DNA from 3 places in the Clostridium sp. NSJ-145 genome. Region 3 is predicted to be linked to each of the others. Evidence: a T-box and tRNA genes for the amino acid it is inferred to sense, from the RefSeq annotation. Region 3 holds a T-box; the other regions hold tRNA genes.
What was found. The T-box of region 3 lies ahead of serS (serine--tRNA ligase). A T-box ahead of a tRNA ligase gene usually reads a tRNA of that ligase, here a tRNA-Ser.
Positions count from the first base shown of each region.

Region 1: it encodes a tRNA-Ser, which carries the amino acid that the T-box ahead of serS (serine--tRNA ligase) is inferred to sense. The anticodon was not compared.
Region 2: it encodes a tRNA-Ser, which carries the amino acid that the T-box ahead of serS (serine--tRNA ligase) is inferred to sense. The anticodon was not compared.

Region 1 covers NZ_JAJNOS010000019.1:106-8,570, forward strand. Annotated here, with positions in the region: gene LQE93_RS14640 (cation diffusion facilitator family transporter) at 51-947, opposite strand; tRNA gene LQE93_RS14645 (tRNA-Ser) at 1,213-1,303, shown strand; tRNA gene LQE93_RS14650 (tRNA-Ser) at 1,309-1,401, shown strand; gene LQE93_RS14655 (ROK family protein) at 1,549-2,490, shown strand; gene addB (helicase-exonuclease AddAB subunit AddB) at 2,615-6,040, shown strand; gene addA (helicase-exonuclease AddAB subunit AddA) at 6,048-8,465, shown strand, end outside.
Region 2 covers NZ_JAJNOS010000015.1:71,578-80,042, forward strand. Annotated here, with positions in the region: gene LQE93_RS13465 (alpha/beta hydrolase) at 1-357, shown strand, start outside; gene LQE93_RS13470 (DUF368 domain-containing protein) at 396-1,319, opposite strand; gene LQE93_RS13475 (HlyC/CorC family transporter) at 1,635-2,879, shown strand; gene LQE93_RS13480 (nucleoside deaminase) at 3,140-3,586, shown strand; gene lgt (prolipoprotein diacylglyceryl transferase) at 3,602-4,366, shown strand; tRNA gene LQE93_RS13490 (tRNA-Ser) at 4,574-4,663, shown strand; RNA gene ffs (signal recognition particle sRNA large type) at 4,667-4,931, shown strand; gene LQE93_RS13500 (dihydrofolate reductase) at 5,172-5,660, opposite strand; gene LQE93_RS13505 (thymidylate synthase) at 5,663-6,508, opposite strand; gene dnaX (DNA polymerase III subunit gamma/tau) at 6,863-8,465, shown strand, end outside.
Region 3 covers NZ_JAJNOS010000034.1:428-4,772, reverse strand. Annotated here, with positions in the region: gene serS (serine--tRNA ligase) at 134-1,411, opposite strand; T-box leader at 1,546-1,758, opposite strand; gene LQE93_RS16445 (DUF1667 domain-containing protein) at 1,849-2,082, opposite strand; gene LQE93_RS16440 (NAD(P)/FAD-dependent oxidoreductase) at 2,094-3,506, opposite strand; gene LQE93_RS16435 (transcription repressor NadR) at 3,522-4,031, opposite strand; gene LQE93_RS16430 (HD domain-containing protein) at 4,047-4,345, opposite strand, start outside.

The DNA of each region.
Region 1 (8,465 bases), on a different contig from region 3:
TCGGCAAATATCAATTTTTTTTTGATACAGCCCCTTCTATTATTTTAATATTATTTTAAGCAAATAGTATCATTGCAATTTATACAAGGTTCAACGTGAACAGTTATACCTTTTATAAAATTCATCTTTTCAAGTAAACATTTTTCTAAATTATTAGCTATTTCATGGCCTTCAAAAACAGTTAGATTTTTATCAACGCAAATAGTTAAATCTAAATATGCCATAGCTCCATGCTTTCTAGATTTAAGCTCACCTAAGTGAATAACTCCATCAGTTTCTTTAGCTATTTCAATTATTTTAGATTCTTCTTCCTCACTTATAGAACAATCCATAAGCTCATTAGCTGAATCTTTAAATATATCAAAACCAACTTTAGCAACAAAAAGTGCAACTACTATAGCAGCAATAGGATCTAATGCTTTAAAACCTAACATTGAACCACCAATTCCTATAAAAGCTGCAATAGAAGATAATGCATCTGATCTATGATGCCAAGCATCGGCTTTCAATGATGGTGAGTTAATTTTTTTAGCTACTTTAATAGTTATTCTATATTGATATTCTTTTATAGCTATAGAAATAACTGATACTATTAGAGGTAAAATAGTTGGAATTTTAACTTGATCTAAGTGAAACAATGATTTAACTCCATTAAAACCTATTTTAAGTGAAACATATATTAGTAAAATTGAAAGCAAAAATGAAACTAGAGTTTCGGCTTTTTCATGACCATAATTATGACCTTTATCATTTGGAGTTTTTGATATCTTATTTCCTATCAAAACTCCTATGGAGCTTATTATATCTGATGCTGAATGCATTGCATCAGCAATCATTGAACTAGATCTACCTAAAATACCAGCAAATATTTTTATTATAGTTAATATTACATTCCATAGAATGGAGAGCATAGTGACTTTATTAGCCTCGTCAAATCGAGTATTCATATAAACCTCCGATAAATTAATTTCAATTGATATTTAAATAATAATATAAAATCCTTATTAAAACAAGAGTTTATTCTCAATTATAATTATCAATTGAGAACAAGACTTGTTATATAAAAGTTAGTTTTGTTTAAAATCTTGAAGATTAACATTACAATTGTTAATGTTATCAATATGATAAAAATTATGTGAAAAAAAATATAAAAAAATATAAAAAATATGTTGACAGTATAAAATACCGCTGATATAATAATTCTTGTAACACGGAGAGATGGTCGAGTTGGTTTAAGGCACCGGTCTTGAAAACCGGCGTGCGTGTGAGCGTACCGTGGGTTCGAATCCCACTCTCTCCGCCAAAAGTGGAGAATTACTCAAGTGGCTAAAGAGGCTCCCCTGCTAAGGGAGTAGGCTGGGTTAAACCGGTGCGAGAGTTCGAATCTCTTGTTCTCCGCCAAGCAGCATCTAATAAGATGCTGTTTTTTTTGTGTCCAAAAAAGTTATTATAAATTTTACTAAAGGATTATACTAACAATTGTAAACGTAATGTTAAAATGGTATACTTAAAATTATTAAAGTGTAAATTAAGTGGAGGGGATATTATATGGAAAAAAAATATGTTGTAGGTGTAGATTTAGGTGGGACTAAAATATACACAGCTCTAGTAGATTTAGAAGGAAATATAATAAACGAAAAAATAGTTGAAACTCTTGCTGAAGAAGGCGAAGAAGCAGTTGCTGGAAGAATTATAAACACTATAGATTCTGTTATAGCTGGGGTAGATAAAGATTTAATAAAAGCTATCGGAATAGGCTCACCAGGACCTTTAGATGCTAAAAAAGGGATAATAATTGAAACATCTAATTTACCATTTAAAAATTTTGAAATAGTTAATGTTTTAAAGGAAAGATATGATTTACCAACTTATTTAGATAATGATGCAAATGTTGCTACATTAGCAGAGTTTATGTTTGGTGCTGGAAAAGGTACTGAAAATATGGTTTATATAACTGTAAGTACTGGAATCGGTGGTGGAGCAATCATCAATGGAAAATTATATAGAGGAAATACAGCTAATGCTTTAGAAGTAGGTCATATGACTGTAAGCAAAGAAGGTCCAAGATGTGGTTGTGGAAATGTTGGATGTGCAGAAAGCTTTGCTTCAGGTACTGCAATAGGAAAGAGAGCAAAGGAAGCTGTTGCTAGTAAAGTAGTTACTTCTTTAAAGAAATATAATAATGTTACAGCTAAGGAAGTATTTATAGAGGCTGCTGAAGGAGATGCAGAAGCTAAGAGAATATTAGACAGTGCTTTATATTACTTAGGAATTACAGTAGGAAATGTAATGAGCCACTTAGACCCAGAAAAAGTTGTTATGGGTGGTGGAGTAATTAACGGTGGAGATATAGTTCTTGAAACTGTTAAGAAAGTAGTTGCAGAAAGATGCCTAAGTGTATTTGCAGAAAACTGTTCAATAGAAAAAGCTAAGCTTGGAGGACAAGCGGGAGTACTAGGAGCTGCGGCGTTAGCAATAACAGAAAAATAATATTATATATAATAAGGAGCAAGGTTTATACCTTGCTCTTTTTTATAGTAAAATAAATATATAAATTGGTTAGTTTAGTGAAGGTTAGGAAAGTATTAAAATATAAGATTAAAAGGAGTTATTTATGAGTATTAGATTTATATTTGGTAGAGCAGGTACTGGAAAAAGTAAGTTCTGCTTAGATCAGATAAGAAAAAAGATAGACAATGATGATGATAATAAGTTAATTCTCCTTGTTCCAGAGCAGTATACATTTCAAAGTGAAAAAAAGTTATTAAGTGAAATAGGAGAAAGAGCATTACTTAGAGCTGAGGTTTTAAGCTTTAAAAGAATGGCTAATAGAGTTTTTGATGAATGTGGTGGAAGGACAAATAAGATAGTTAGTGATTCGGGTAAAAACATGCTTATTTATAAGCTTTTAAAAGAAAAAGGTGATGACCTTAAATACTTTAATAGAATAAGTAAGCAACAAGGATTTATAAGCACAGTATCTAAAACAATCACTGAATTTAAAAAGTATAATATTTCCGAGGAAATTTTACATGAAAAACAAGAAAGTATAGAAGATAAAGATTTAAAAGAGAAGATAAGTGATTTAGTGGATATTTATACTAACTTTAATGAGACTTTACATAGAAAATATATTGATGGAGAAGATGTATTAACAATCCTTGCTGATAAATTAAAAGAGTGTAGTTTATATGATGGAGCTGAAATATGGGTTGATGAATTTACAACATTTACTCCACAACAATTAGAAGTAATATTATTGTTAGCTAAAAAGTGTAAAACAGTGAATATAACTTTATGTACTGATAATTTAGAATTATCTAGTGAAGATGATACAGATATTTTTGATGTTATAAAGAATACTGAAAATAGGATTCTTAAAGGTATGAAAGAAAATAATATATCGTATATGGAACCTATAAATTTAAATAAAAAATCTCCTTATAGATTTAAAGATAGTGAAGAATTAAAGCATCTTGAAAGACATTTCTTTTCTTATCCTTTTAGAACTTTTACAGGCAAGTGTAAAGATATAAGAATATATAAAGCAAATAATAATTACAGTGAAATTGAATATGTAGCTCAAGACATACTTAAACTTGTTAGAGATAAGGGATATAGGTATAGAGACATAGCCGTTGTTTGTAGGGATATAGATAGTTATGAGAAAATAGCAACTGTTATTTTAAATGAATATGATATTCCATTTTTCTTAGATAAAAAGAGAGAGATATTAGATAATCCTTTAGTTGTTTTAATAATATCAGCTTTAGAAGTTATAATATCAAATTGGTCTTATGAAAGTGTATTTAAGTATGTTAAAAGTGGCCTTATAAAATTAGACCAATATCTTATTGATAGACTAGAAAATTATATATTAGCGAATGGGATAAAGGGCTTTAAGTGGACTAGAGATTTGTATGAAGCTAATGCAGAGGAAATGTCTGATGAAGAAAAGCAAATGGCTGATATTATGGAGGAAATAAGAGAGCCAATAATGGTTTTATCTAAAAAAATAAAAAATGATGTTACAGTAAGAAAATACTGTGAAGCTATATATGAATTCTTATTAGATATAAAAGCTTTAGAAACTATGGAAGAATGGCTTGAAAATTTCAATAGTATTGGATTACAAGATAAGATAAAGGAATATGAACAAGTACCATCTATAGTTATGGATATCTTAGATCAAGCTGTTGAAGTATTAGGGGATGAAGTATTAGATATAAATACTTTTACAAGAATCCTTAGAACTGGCTTTGAAGAGCAAGAAGTTGGTGTAATTCCAATGGCCTTAGACCAGGTTAATATAGGTGATATAGCAAGAATAAAAGGTAGAGATGTAAAGGCTTTATATATTGTAGGAGTAAATGATGGTGTATTACCTTCTACAAATAAAGATGAAGGTATATTGTCTGATAGGGATAGAATTGAGTTAAGAGAACTAGGAATAGAGTTAGCTTCAGATACAAGAAGTAGAGTTTTTGAAGAACAGTTTATGGTTTATACAGCATTAACTATTGCATCAGAATATTTAATGATAACTTACCCTATGGCTGATTTTGAAGGAAAGTCCTTAAGACCATCTATAGTTATTCCTAGAATAAAGAAGATTTTTAAAGGTCTAAAAGAAGAAAGTGAACTTTATAATGAAGGTTTAAATGGTGATGAGTATTATAAGATAACAGCACCAATACCAACATTTAATGAACTTGTTGGAGCTTTAAGAAGAGAATGTGAAAAGGAAAAAATAGAAGAGTATTGGCTACAAGCATATAAGTGGTTTGAGAAGAATGATGATTTTGCTAAGAGAGCTGATATCATCTTTAAAGGATTAAAATACTCAAATTTAGCTGAAAAGATTCCAAGAGAAAAAATCAAAAAATTATATAGTAATGATAACGGAAGGCTTATATTTAGTGTATCTAGGTTAGAGAAATATGCTCAATGTCCATTTAGCTATTATGTTCAGTATGGATTAAAGGCTAAAGATAGAAAGGTTTATGAGTTTTCAGCACCTGACTTAGGTTCATTTATGCATGAAATCTTAGATCAGTTTACAAACAAGATAAAGAAAGAACATATGCTATGGTCTGAACTATCTAAGGATAAATGTAGAGATATAGTAAATGAATTAGTAGATACGAAGCTTAAGAATGAATCTAATTCAATTTTAAATAGTAATAAAAAATACATGTATTTCTCAGAAAGATTTAAAAAGACAATAACTAAATCCGTTACAGTTATTTCAGAGCAAATGAGAAGAGGAGAATTTGAAATATTTAAAAATGAATTTGATTTTGGAGATTTTAAAGATTCAGACCCAATAGAATTAAAGCTACCATCTAATGAAAGTGTTTATTTAAAAGGTAGAGTAGATAGAATTGACAAAGTTGAGCTAGATGGAGAAACATATATAAGAATAGTAGATTATAAGACTGGCTCAAAGAGTTTTGATTTAAGTGAATTATATTATGGACTTCAAATACAGCTTTTAGTTTATTTAGATGCAATATTAAGAAACTCTAAGAAGATTCTTAGTAAGCAGTGTATGCCAGGAGCAATTCTTTATTTCAGAATAGATGACCCTATAATAAAGTCTAAAAAATCACTATCAGAGGATGAGATAAAGGATGAAGTTCTTAAAAAGCTAAAGATGAATGGCTTAATCTTAAAAGATGCTGATTTAGTTAGAGCTATGGATAATACTATGGAGACTTATTCATTAATAATTCCTGCTAAGTTTAATAAAGATGGAAGCTTTTCAAATAGTAGTTCTGTAATATCTGAAGAGCAGTTTGATATATTAAGAAAATATGTCAATGACAAGATGGTAGAACTATGTGAAGATATGCTAAGTGGAGATGTTAAGATAGAACCTTGTAAATCATCAAAGGTTACATATTGTGACTATTGTGATTACTCATCTATATGTCAGTTTGATACTTCAATAAAGGATAATAAGTATAGAATAATAGTTAAGAAGAATAAAGAAGAAGTATGGGAAGCAATAGAAGAAAAGGTTCAGAAGGAGGAATAGTAGAGTTATGGGAGAGACTAAATGGACTAAAGAACAGTCGGAAGCAATATATACAAGAAGATGTAACTTGTTAGTAGCAGCGGCGGCTGGTTCAGGAAAAACAGCTGTATTAGTAGAAAGAATAATTCAAATAATCACAAATGAAGAAAATCCAGTAGATATAGATAAGTTATTAGTGGTTACATTTACAAGTGCAGCAGCTGCAGAGATGAGAGAGAGAATAGCAAATGCTATATCTAAAAAATTAGAAGATAGACCGGACTCTAAAAGTCTTCAAAAACAATTAACTCTTTTAAGTAGAGCAAATATTACTACTATGCATTCCTTTTGTTTAGATGTAATTAAAAACTATTTCTATACTATAGATTTAGACCCAAGCTTTAGAATTGCAGATGATACAGAATGTACTCTTATGAAAAATGAAATAATTGAAGAGCTTTTTGAAGAATTATATGAAAATGATGACGATAATTTTAAAACTTTAGTTGAATCTTATAGTGGTTCAAGAGATGATGAAAAATTAAAAGATATGATTTTAAGATTATATAGCTTTTCAATGAGTGGGCCTTGGCCAGAAAAATGGCTTAGTGAAAAGGCAGAAGAATTTAATATAGAGACAGTTGCTGATTTAGATAAAACCGAGTGGATTAATGTATTAAGAAGTAATTTAGGTGTAGAGTTAAATGGCTTTATAAATATGATGAATAAAGCTATCGAAATAATAAAAGAAACAGATGGCTTAGAACCGTATATAGAGACATTTACTACAGAGCTATCTTATTTAGATAATGCGTATGCTTCTCTAAATGGTGGATTAGAAGAAATGTATAAAGCTTTTAAACTAATAAGCTTTGGTAGAATTCCAGTAGTAAGAAAAAATAAAGTATCAGATGAAAATGCTCAAGCCACAGTTAAAGGCATAAGAGATTCGATAAAGAAGAAGCTTGCAAAGCTTATAGAGGATAGTTTTACTTTTACGCCTGAAGAAGCATTAGAAGGTATAAAGAGAGTTTATCCATGTATGAAAACTTTAGCTAATATAACATTAGAGTTTGGCGAGAGATTTACTCAAAGGAAGAGAGATAAGAATCTTTTAGACTTTAACGATTTAGAGCACCTATGCTTAAAAATATTAATAGATAAAGATGAAGATGGCAATGTAATTCCTTCACAAGTTGCAGAACATTTTAGAGAGTATTTTGATGAGGTTTTAGTAGATGAATATCAAGATTCTAATAATGTTCAAGAGACCATAATAGATTTAGTTTCTAGAAAAAATTTAGATGAACCTAATGTATTTATGGTTGGAGATGTAAAACAAAGTATATATAGATTTAGGCAAGCTAAACCAGAACTATTCTTAGATAAATATAATAGGTATCCTCTTGAAGAAGGCGGTAGAGATAGAAAGATTCAATTATATAAAAATTTCCGTAGTAGAGAGGAAGTAATTAGCGGCTCAAATTATATATTTAAGATGGTTATGTCTACTATAGTTGGTGAGCTTGAATATACAGATGAAGAAGCATTAAATTTAGGTGCTAGCTATAAGGAAAATACTGATTTAGATACTGTTGTAGGTGGAGAAATCGAACTACATATATTAGATAAGTCAGGAATTGCTAAGGTTGAAGAAGTTGAGGTAATAGAAGAAAGAGAAGATGGGGAAAAGGTTGAAGAGGAAGAAGATGTTGATTCTATAGCCCTAGAAGCTAAGATTATAAGTAAAAGAATAAAAGAGTTGTTTACTGAAAAAGATGGAAAAACTTTTAAAGTATTTGATAAAGATACTAATGAATATAGAAATATAAAGTATAAAGATATTGTTATCTTACTTAGAGCTACGAAAAATTGGTCAGAAATATTTTTAGAAGAGCTAGGGAATGAAGGAATACCAGTGTATGCAGATACAGGTAGTGGTTATTTTGAGTCTATAGAAATAAGAACAATAATGTCTTTATTAAAGATAATAGATAATCCACTTCAAGATGTCCCTATGATAGCAGTATTAAGATCGCCAATAGTAGGGTTTTCAGCTGAAGAGTTAAGTGATTTAAGATTATTAAATAAAGATTTATATTTTTATGAAATTATAAAAGAAGTTTCAGAAGGAAATATAGAAGCTAATAAAGAGTTAAAAGAAAAGTGTATATCTATTATAGATAACTTAAATGTATGGAGAGAAAAATCAGTATACACTCCAATAGATGAATTTATATGGTATCTATATATGGATACAGCTTATTACGGATATGTTGGAGCAATGCCTAATGGTAAGTTAAGACAGGCAAACTTAAAGGTTTTATTCCAAAGAGCTAAACAGTTTGAAAGCACAAGCTTTAAAGGATTATTTAACTTTATAAACTTTATAAATAAGTTAAGAAAATCCTCAGGAGATATGGGAAGTGCAAAGGTACTTGGAGAA
Region 2 (8,465 bases), on a different contig from region 3:
GGGACAGAAGAAGGAATAACGGCTATGATGGGTGGTCGCCAATATTACACAGGGGTATTTGGTGATGTATCAAAGATAAAAGGAAGCGATAAAGATTATGAAGCATTAGCTAAGAAATTATCTGGAGTAGAGGCAGCTCCTAAGATATACTTATGTTGTGGCACTGAAGATTTCTTAATAGATGCGAATAGACAGTTTAGAGAAGTATTAATAGAAAATGGTTTTGATGTAACTTATGAAGAGGGACCAGGAGAGCATAACTGGTATTTTTGGGATGAATATATTTTAAAAATATTAAATTGGCTTCCATTAAGTGAATCAGTTCAAGGTATTAATAGTGGAAATGTAGGGATATAATAACTTATATTAATTTGAATATAGAAAAAGGAGCTTAATTAAGCTCCTTTTCTATTTTTAGATATATTTTTAGTTTCTTTACTTTCAAAAACTACTTTTAATCTTTCTAATCCTAATATTAATGCTCCACCAATAATGAAGAATATAAAGCTAAAGCTTGATAAGTTCATAGCTGGTTTTGCTACTTCTAAAGTTGTAGGTCCCATAAATATTGCATATAGAGAACCAATCATAAGTCCTAATATTAAATATACTGTTTGAGATCTGTATTTCTTTAGTACGAATTTAATAACTTTTATTGTTGTTGCTATACCAGTTAATACTCCTAAACCGAATATTATTAATATTGGTAAGTAAGAGAAATTAAAAGTAAGAACTTCTTTTACAGCACCTATTATTCCGGTATAAAGTCCAAATATTAAAAGTAATGTTGAACCTGATATACCTGGAAGTACCATTGCAGAAATAGCTATCATACCAGCTACAAATACAAATATACCTAATCCGATTGACAAGCTATCTAATGAAAGGTTAAGACCACCATTAGAAGATGCTGGATTGAAGTAAGTAATAAGAGCTACTATAGTGATTCCTATAATAGTAAATAAAATATTTTTGTATTTTCCAACTATAGAATCCTTCTCTTGACTTATTATTAATGGAATTGAAACTACTATAAATCCAGTAAATAAAGAACTTATTTTGTAGATTTGAGCATCGAATATTGATGATAAGAATAGTACTGATAATACCATTCCAGTAACCCAACCAATTCCTAATTTAAATAAGAAAATTAAAGAGTTCTTTTTGTTATCCATATTATCTCTTGATATCAATGAGTTTAGTGAATTTATAAAATCATCATAAAAACCAAGTATAAATGCTATAGTACCACCTGAAACTCCAGGAACACTATCAGCTAAGGCCATAAAAAAGCCACGAATAAAATTAATAATAAACAAATTATCACCTCAAAATTATGTTAATTTATGTTATAAGAAACATTTTAAATCAAATACTAAAATTAAACAATAAGATAAATTCAAAATCTTGGATTTTGTAAATAGAACTTTCTAGGATTTTGGATTTTAAAGTTACATAGAGTGTACTACTATTAACGTATGTGAATAGTGAGTTATATTTAAAGTGTTAAAATATTTATAAATTGTATTAAATATGAATTTACATTTAATTTATTGGAAATTTATATCATATAATTTTAGCGTATGATATAATTAAAAATAAAATATTTTTGTAAATTAGGAGAGTGATTATTTTTGGACACGAGTCTCATATGGCAGATAGGAATACTAATAATTTTGCTTATCATGTCAGGATTTTTTTCAATGTCAGAAACAGCACTAATGTCTTTAAGTAAAATTAGGATAAGGCATATGGTGGAAGAGGGAGTAAAGGGGGCTAAGCTAGTTGAGAAACTAACGGAAGACCCAAATAGGCTTTTAGGAGCGATACTTATAGGAAATAACGTCGTAAATATAGGTGCATCTGCGCTTGCAACTACTATTGCCACGAAAATATTTGGTTCGGCAGGAGCAGGAATTGCAACAGGTGTAATGACTATATTAGTACTTATTTTCGGGGAAATAACTCCAAAGTCTATAGCAAAGCAAAAATCTGAAAAGGTTGCTTTAAAGGTAAGCAAGATAATCAATGTGATTGTTAAAATACTAAAACCTTTTATAGGTATTTTTACTGCTATATCTTCAATATTTATAAGATTATTTGGCGGAGATCCAAAGGCAAGTGAACCATTTATAACAGAAGAAGAATTAAGAACCATGGTTGGTGTTAGTGAAGAGGAAGGTGTATTAGAAGATGTTGAAAAAGAAATGATTTTCAATGTTTTTGATTTTGCCGATGCTCATGTAAAAGACGTAATGGTTCAAAGAGTAGATGTAATAGCTGTGGATATAGATGCAAGCTATGAAGAAGTTTTAGATATAATAAAGACTGAACAATTCTCAAGAATACCGGTATATAATCAAACCATTGATGATATTGTGGGAATATTAAATGTAAAAGACTTAATTATGGCTGAAAAAAATTCAAAACCTTTTAAGGTATCTGATTACATGAGAGAGCCATATTATACTTTTGAATTTAAGAAGATAAAAGAACTTTTCAAAGAAATGAAGAAGACTAGAAATCATATATCAGTAGTATTAGATGAGTATGGTGGAACTGTTGGAATAGTTACTATAGAAGATTTAATAGAAGAAGTCTTTGGCGATATAGAAGACGAGTATGATGATTATGAAAAAGAAATAGAAGTAATTAAAGAAGATGAGTTTGTAGTTGATGGAAGTGCAAGACTAGATGATATAAGTGAACTTATAGGTGTTAATATGGAATCAGAAGAATTTGATTCCGTTGGAGGCTTAGTCATTGGAGAATTAGGAAGATTCCCAGAGCAAAATGAAGAGGTTCAATTAAACAATATAAGGTTCGTAGTAGAAGAAGTAGATAAAAACAGAATCAAGAAAGTTAGAATATATACTTAAATTAAATAAAGTGCGAGCTAAGGCTCACAAGTGAAAAGTCGACTTCGTCGAGGTGAAAAGGCTACTATGTAGCAGGGAAAAGTTAACTATGTTAAGGGGAAATGCTACTATAGTAGCAGAAAAAAGTATTTCACCTCGTTAGAGATCCTTTCTCTATTGACGTAGGCAATATTTTTCCCGCAGCTTCAGCTGACTTTTTCTCTTTGACGAAGTCAAACTTTTCAACAAAGTGCTTTGCACTTTATTTTTATGGTGATTTTATGAATTTTATGGATTTAGCATTAGATGAAGCACAAAAGGCATATGATTTAGGAGAAGTTCCTGTTGGAGCTGTTATTGTTAAAGATGGAGAAGTTATAGCTAAAGCATGTAATATGAAAGAAGCAATGAAGTTATCTACAGCTCATGCTGAGGTTTTAGCAATAGAAGAGGCCAGTAAAGCTATAGGTGACTGGAGATTAAATGGATGTGATATGTATGTTACGTTGGAACCTTGTGCGATGTGTGCTGCGGCAATAGCTCATTCTAGAATATCTAATTTGTATATAGGGACTTTTAACATTGATATGGGTGCTTGTGGAACTGTGATTAATCTTTTAGATTATGATATATTTAATAGTAGAGTTAATACTAATTGGTGTTATGATAAAAGGTGTAGTGATATGCTTACTAAATTTTTTGATACACGAAGAAAGAATAAAAAATAGAGAGGAGTTGATTATGTGAATCCAGTTGCTTTTGAAATTGCTGGAATGCAAATTAGATGGTATGGAATAATTATCGCTTGTGGTGTTTTAGCAGCTTTTGGAGTTACATATATAACTGCAAAGAAGAAAGAATTAAATTTTGATATTATTATCGACGGATTTTTATGGAGTTTTCCTTTAGCTATAATAGGGGCTAGGGTATATTATGTTGCCTTTGAATTTGAAAATTATCATTCAATATGGGATATGATTAATATTAGAAATGGTGGAATAGCTATTCATGGTGGACTTATTGCTGGATTATTAACAGCTTATATATTTACTAGAGTAAAGAAAGTTAATTTCTTTGAATACATCGATGTTGTAATGCCAGGAGTAATATTAGCACAAGCTATTGGAAGATGGGGAAATTTCATGAACCAAGAAGCTCATGGTGGACCGGTTACAGAACAATTTATAAGTAAGTTTCCTCAATTCATTCAACAAGGAATGCTTATAAATGGAACTTATTATCATCCAACATTTTTATATGAATCTATATGGGATTTATTAGTTTTTGCAATACTTATTTATATTTTATATAAGAAAAAGCAACAACATGGTATTGTTTTGGGAAGTTATATGATACTTTACTCTGTTGGAAGGTTCTTTATAGAAGGATTAAGAACTGATAGTTTAATGTTTTTTGGTTTAAGAATAGCCCAAATAGTTAGTTTAACTGGAATATTGTTAGGTATAGTAGTTATAATTTTTGCTTGTAAGAAAAAAACTAAAAAATAGGATTAATTTACATGATTAGCATAAAGAGCATTATATATAAATATATTTATGTATAAATGCTCTTTTGTTATATAAAAATGAAATGTAATGGGCAATATAGAAGAAGATAATTAGGTTGACCTTTTTTAAGTTGTATGTTAACATATGTGTATAATTAGATAACGTGTCAAAACGTTAAAGTCTAGAGGAATTTATTCTAGTAATTATGGAGAGATGTCCGAGTGGTCGAAGGAGCACGCCTGGAACGCGTGTATAGGGGAAACTCTATCGTGGGTTCAAATCCCACTCTCTCCGCCATAGCCGTGCTAGATGGGGAGTCAGCGGTGCCCTGTAACCTGCAATCCGCTATAGCAGGATTGAATTCCTCACCTAGGCTTTAGTCTATATGGTCTGCCCCTATGCAAGTGATGTTGAGGGTGGGGTCCCACGCGACTTAAGACTATGAACCTCGTCAGGTCCGGAAGGAAGCAGCGATAAGTAGCCCCTGAGTGTGACGTGGATAAATCTAGCCTGAGTTAACTACATAGGTAACGCATATAGATTACTGCCGAAGTGAGGTGCACGGTTTTCATTAAACCTTTCTATAGGAAAGGCTTTTTTAATGTTTAAGAAAGTTATTTGAAATTAAGAATTTGACTATAAATTCTTGAATCTAAGAGATAATAGAAAAATTAATATATATTATCTTTTTATAAAATTTGGTTACTCTTCAATAGGATTAACAATATAGGACAAAAAACAATAGGACAGGAAAATAGGGACATTTCTTCTTACTCAAGAAATATCCCTATTTTTCTATGCTTTTTTATTTTTCTAAGTTTATAAACTGATAGTTTATATTGCTTTTTTCATCAGTGAATATTTCTGATTCAAAAGTAATGTTCCAGTTATTATAATCTATTTCAGGGAAAGTGGTATCTCCTTCGAAGTTTTTAAAAACTTTTGTTAAGTAGATTTTATCCACAGAATTAATAAACTGATTATAGATTTCTCCTCCGCCAATTATAAACACTTCCACAGGAGAATTTTTAAAATTGTTGATAATATCGTTGATATTGTGGATAACTTCTACAGAAGGATTATCCACAGTGTAATTTTTATCTCTTGTCAATATTATGTGTTTCCTGTTAGGGAGAACCCCTGGTAATGATTCAAATGTTTTTCTACCCATAACTATTGTATTACCAGAAGTAATTTTTTTAAATCTCTTTAAATCGTCAGATATATGCCATAAAAGTTTATTATCTCCACCTATAACATTATTCTGTGCAATGGCAACTATTAAACTAATCATAATTATATCCCCAATTCAAATTTTAGTTGTGGTTTAACTGGCTCATAATCTACCATTTCAAAATCATCGATTGTGAAGTCATAGAAGTTTGTTTTACCTTCTTTAAGTATTAACTTAGGTTGTTTATCACTAGGTGTTCTAGAGATTAATTCTTTAGCCTGTTCTATATGTCTATCATAAATATGTAGGTTATCTACAACGTGCATAAATACTCCAGGCTTTAATCCAACGTGTCTAGCTACCATCATCATTAACGCTACATATTGAACTTTGTTAACATGACCTGCAACACAATAATCAGAACTTCTTTGATGAAGGGTTACATCAAGGAATTCTCCTCTAACAGACCACACAGTAAGAAAAGCACAAGGATGTAATCCTTCAGTTTCTTCGAAATCTGAATATTGATATAAATCTATAATATGTCTTCTAGTGTAAGGTTCATTTTTTAATCCTTTTAGTAATTTGTTCATTAGATCATATTTTCTAACAGTAGCACCATATCTTTGGCCTATTGTATTAGAGTTATTTACTTCCCAGTCTCTCCACCACATAATTCCGTATTTTTCTTCTAATACTGATAAGTCATTGCTTTGGTCTTGATATATCCATAGAATTTCTTTGATAGCTGATTTCCATGCTGTAGGTCTTAAAGTAGTAATAGGAAGTTCTTCTTTAGATATATCGTACTTTTCAACAACTTGGTTTATATATAGTGTATGAGCAGGAGTCCCATCTTTATATTTAGGTCTTATTTTGTGACCTTCTGTACTTGTTCCGTTTGTAAGAATTTCGTTTAATGTATTTTTAAATAATTCATCTGTTTTTGATATAAAGTTTTTAGTCATAGGTTCACCTCGAAAATCTATTTTAATATCATTATAGCATAGTTAATATTAAGAATAATTATTAATAAACAAATATAAAAAGAAACACAAAAAGTTAATTTAATAACATAAACTTGGATATAAATAACATTATAATGTTAAAAAAATAACTATAAAAATTTGAGATAAGAAAGATTGTATGCATAAAAATTAATAATTATGCATATGGGCTTTTTGCTATCTGTTAATGTTTTTTAAGACTAGTTTTAAATAAAGTAGATGTTTAAATTTTGGATTAGGGAAAAATCTTTAACTATTAATAAATATTGGGTATAATAAAAGTAGATTAAATAGAGATAAAATGAGGTGAATCCCTTGGCATATACTGCTTTATATAGAGAATGGAGACCTAAAACGTTTTATGATGTAGTAGGGCAAGAACATATTACAACTACATTAAAAAATCAAATTTTAAATAATAGAATAGCTCATGCGTATCTTTTTTGTGGAACAAGAGGTACAGGAAAGACATCAACTGCGAAGGTTTTTGCAAAAGCGTTAAATTGTTTAAATCCTAAAGATGGAGAGCCTTGTAATGAATGTGAAATGTGTAAAAAGATAAATGAGGGGTTAGCAATAGATGTTACAGAATTAGATGCAGCTTCAAATAATGGGGTAGATAAGATTAGAGATATTATAGATGATGTTAAATATCCACCTCAAGAAACTAGATTTAAGGTATATATAATGGACGAGGTTCATATGCTTTCAGCTGGGGCTGTTAATGCTTTCTTAAAAACATTAGAAGAACCACCAAGTAACGTAATATTTATTTTGGCAACAACAGATCCTCAGAAACTTCCTATAACTATCCTTTCAAGATGTCAAAGATTTGATTTTAAGAGAATAAGTAATAGTGATATAACAGATAGACTTAGAAAGATAGTTACAGAACAAGGTGTTATGGCTGACGATAAAAGTTTGAACTTAATTGCAAGAATTTCTGATGGAGCAATGAGAGATTCTTTAAGTATATTAGATCAAGCAATTTCTATGGGAAATGGGAATGTTCAATATGACACTTTAATAGGTATGCTAGGCCTAGTAACAAATGAGCATTTATTTAATTTAACAAATGCTATTATTCAGAGAAGTGTTGAGAAGGCTATAGGAGTAATAGAGGATGTAGTTTTTTCAGGAAAAGACATTTATTTGTTTATAAAAGATTTAATATCTCATTATAGAAATTTACTTATGGCAAAAGTAACTAATAATCCAGAAGAAGTATTAGATATGTCAGAAGAAAATATAGCACTTATCAAAGAGCAGTCTGCAAGATTAAGAGCTGAAGAAATAATGAGATGTATAAGAATACTTCAAGAAGCTGAGGGAAATGCAAAATTAAGCAAACAAGCAAGATTATATTTAGAATTGGCTATAATAAAAATGTGTAAAATAGAATATGATACATCTAATGAAGTAATATTATCAAGATTAAATAAATTAGAAGAAAATTTAAAGAGTGGTAATATTAAAGTTGTGGCAACTGAAGGTGTCAAAAGTGAAATAGCAAATACAAAGCAAATTGTTGCTAATAAAGCAGTTAACAAACAACTTAGTTCTACTTCTCAGAATATTCAAGGTGGAAATAGTAATTCTACATTAAGTATTAATGACGTTCAAAAGGCTTGGAAAGATATATTAGATAGATTTAAGGCTAGAAGAGCTATGATAATATATGCTTCTATATTAACTGGAAGACCTGTAGCTTGCTCAAAGGGAATAGTAACTATTCAATTTGATAGTGATTATAAGTTAAGTAAAGATAGATTAGATAAGGCTGAATACAAAAGCGTGATTAATGATATATTCTCAGAAGTATTAAGAGAAGAGGTTAAAGTTAATTTTATTGTAGAAGAAGAAAATAAAGGTGAAAAGCGTACAGAAGATATATTAGTAGAAACATTTGGCGCAGATT
Region 3 (4,345 bases):
ACACTTTTTTTATACTTTTTATAATTATTTTTTTATAATATATAATTAATTAAAGAACAAATTCAGAATTAACTGAATTTGTTCTTTTTTAAGAAACTATAGTCTAGTCTCAACCTTAATTTATAATTTTTAATTATCTAATTACGTCCATTCCACCCATGTAAGGTCTTAAAGCTTCTGGTATATTAATAGATCCATCTTCATTTAAGTTGTTTTCTAAGAATGCTATTAACATTCTAGGAGGAGCAACAACAGTATTATTTAAAGTGTGTGCAAAGTATTTTCCATTTTCTCCATTTACACGAATCTTTAATCTTCTAGCTTGAGCATCTCCTAAATTTGAACAGCTTCCTACTTCGAAGTATTTCTTTTGTCTTGGAGACCATGCTTCAACGTCTATAGACTTAACCTTAAGGTCTGCTAAATCTCCTGAACAACATTCTAATGTTCTAACTGGAACATCTAATGAACGGAATAATTCTACTGTATATTTCCATAGCTTTTCGAACCATTCTTTACTTTCTTCTGGTTTACAAACAACTATCATTTCTTGTTTCTCAAATTGGTGTATTCTATATACTCCTCTTTCTTCAATACCGTGAGCACCTTTTTCTTTTCTGAAACATGGTGAATAACTAGTTAATGTTTGAGGAAGAGAATCTTCTTTTATTATAGTATCTATAAATTTACCTATCATTGAGTGCTCACTAGTACCTATAAGGTATAAGTCTTCACCTTCAATTTTGTACATCATAGATTCCATTTCAGCAAAGCTCATAACACCAGTAACAACTTCACTACGAATCATAAAAGGTGGTATACAGTAAGTAAATCCTTTGTTTATCATGAAATCTCTAGCATAAGAAAGTATTCCTGATTGTAATCTTGCTATATTACCCATTAAGTAATAGAATCCATTACCAGCAACTTTTCTAGCGCTATCTAAATCAATACCATTTAACTTTTCCATTATTTCAGTATGATAAGGAATTTCAAATTCAGGAACTACAGGCTCACCAAACTTTTCTACTTCAACATTTTCGCTATCATCTTTTCCTATTGGAACAGTTGGATCAATAATATTAGGAATAACTAACATTATTTCTCTTATTTTTTCTTGTAATTCAGTTTCTTTAACTTCTAATTCAGCAAGACGAGCTGCTTGTTCGTTAACTTTTGCTTTTAACTCTTCAGCCTCTTCTCTTTTTCCTTGCCCCATTAATGCACCTATTTGCTTAGAAATTGTCTTTCTATTAGATCTTAATGAATCAGCTTCTTGTTGTGTTGCTCTACTTTCAGCATCTAATGCAATTACTTCATCAACTAAAGGAAGTTTCTTATCTTGAAACTTATTCTTGATGTTTTGTTTAACTATTTCTGGATTTTCTCTTAAAAATTTTAAATCTAACATTTTGTCCTCCAATTATTTAATTAATAAATTCATATGAAATTTCTAGGTTAATACAAAGAATTCTCAATAAAGTTTCATCTTTATTCTTAACTACTAATTATTCATTTATAAAAAAAGAGCCTTATCCTCCCTATACAAGGGACGAAAGACTCCGTGTTGCCACCCTAATTGATAGTAGTAATATATAAAAACATACTTCTATCCACTTAAATAATTTAACGGAATTACACCGTACTGCTCATCACAGTCCCTCCAAGGTGGATTCATAAAATATAGTTATCAGTTTACACCAACCACTGACTCTCTTAAAACATCTATCTTATTACTAGCCTTTTCAACGGTTTATTTATTCATTTATTTATCTTAAATATATTATAACATCCTATATTTTGTCAATAGATATGTACTATCTATTATTATACCATATTTTTCTGACTTTATGCTTCTTTAATATTTCTACTACAAACTATATCAATACCTGTATTTAAAACATTTTTACATATTATACTTCCTAGCTTAATAGGAACACTTACATAAATTCTACTTAATACTTTAGATATTTCTATCCATAAACTCTTATCTACTTCTTCACTGCTTTTTACTGGCACTACCTTATATTTATTATTACCTTTTACTCTTACCACTGAAGTAAATATAGCTTTATTCTCCATGACACCCTCCACTAAATACCTTCAAATTCCTTTATTCTTCCTGATATTATTTTAGAATCCTTTGAATCATCTACTATATCTGTTATATTTTTGCCTAACTCTCTAGCTAAAATACTTACTATCTTTTCATTACAGTAAGCTCCATGACAACTGCCAAATCCAGCTCCGGTTCTTCTCTTTACTCCCTTAACAGTTCTTGCACCAAGAGGCCTTCTTATAGAGTCAACAATCTCACCTTCAGTAACATTGTTACAAAGACATATCATTTTGCCATATCTATTATCTACCTTAATTACTTCATTTATTTCATCTTTATTCATCTCTCTGAATTTATAAGATTCTCTTCTTTTATCTATAAAATGCTTCTTTTGACTACACTTTAATGTATTAGTCAACGTATCACATAACATCTTAGCTATAGCAGGTGCTAAGGTAATTTTTCCATAATGAGTTCCTGTAACACTTATAAATCCTCTATCTATTCTACTATCATCTACTACAATAGAATCTTTATCATAACTTTCCCTAAATAGATTATTTATACTATTCTTATCTAGATCTTTAAGAAGCTTTGTAGCATAAGATATATTATCATCTAAACTAGTCTTTTCAATACTTTTAATTCCTATTAAAGAGCCTCCATTTAAAACTGGTGTAGATACAACAAAAGTATCCTTATCAAAAGTCTTAGTTATTATTCTAGATAATTTATTTTTATAACTATCATCAACTAATATATAGCTCATATTTTTGAAAGTGTTCTCATTTTTTAATTCGTCCTTTTCTTGAACTACTCCACTTTCATTTATAAACATCTCATTAGCAATAGTATTTATAACAACTCTACAAGTAAACTTGTTTTTATTAGTTATAACTTTAAATCCTTTAGCTATATTCATAATATTCAATACTTCTTCTTCTAATCTAAATATAACTCCATTATCAGAAGCTACTTCAGCATAAGATAAAGCTAAATCGTATGGTGCTACTAATGCTACATTTTGTGAATATAAACCTTTCTTTATTCCTGGATTTATATTAGGCTCTATTTTATATACTTCATCACTGTCAATAAGGTGAACGCCATCAATACCTCTTTTAATAGCCCTCTCATACATTTCCTTTAGCTTAATTACACCATTATCATCATCTACTACCCTTAAACCACCAATACGCTTAAAAGGCACATTAAATTTTCCGCATAAATCCTCTAATAATATATTACCTATATATTCTAACCCAGCCATAACATTATTAGATGTCTCTGAACCATCATAAACTATTGCGCTATTAACAAAAGATATATCATCTGCTATATCATACTCTTTTTCAATTACAGCTATATTTAAATTATATTTTGATAATTCATAAGCAGCTGCACACCCAATTATGCCCCCACCTAAAACTAAAACATCATAATCCATATAAATTCTCCCTAATTATAAAGTAAGTCCATTTTCTTTTAATTCTTTTTTTATTAATTCCATATTTTCTTTAGTATCTACAGACACTGTATGGAGATGAACTCCATTTGTTAATGAAGATAGCGGAGCACTATCTGATAATTCAAATGTGTTTTTAAATCTATTTAAATCATTAAGATTCTTAATCATTAACAAACCTTTAATTTCACCATATATAGGATGTTCTACTATAACATCTTCTATAATTCCACCATATTTAATTACAATCTCTAATTCTTTTATCATTTCATCTTTATTATGATTTACTGCTATTATTGCTCTTACTCTACTACCATTATCATCATTAAACATATAACCATCTGGAGTTGCTATTATATTATTTCCTTTTGCTCTTAAAATAGCTATATCTTTAACTATTATTTGTCTAGTTACATCAAATTTCGTTGCTAGTTCAACTCCCTTTACAGGAGCTTTTTCTTTAAGTAATAATTCAACTATTGCTTCTCTTCTATTATTCGCAATCATATTTCACCTCATAAGTTAATTCTTATTATCACTTTCTCTTATTAAATCTAATAATTCATTACTTATTTTCTTATTACTATGATGATATCTAATACTGTCTAAAAACTCTTTGTCATAAGTCTTAAATTCCTTCAATATATCAGCACCTTTTTGTGCATGATTATAATATATATCTATTTGTTTTATGCTATTGTATTTTTTTATTTTCCCTTTAGTTAATTTATTTAATAAAACTAATGCAGATTTTTCTACCAAGTTTAACCCAAATTCACCCTTACCTACATCATGCAATAAAGCTGCTTTAGCAATTCTAT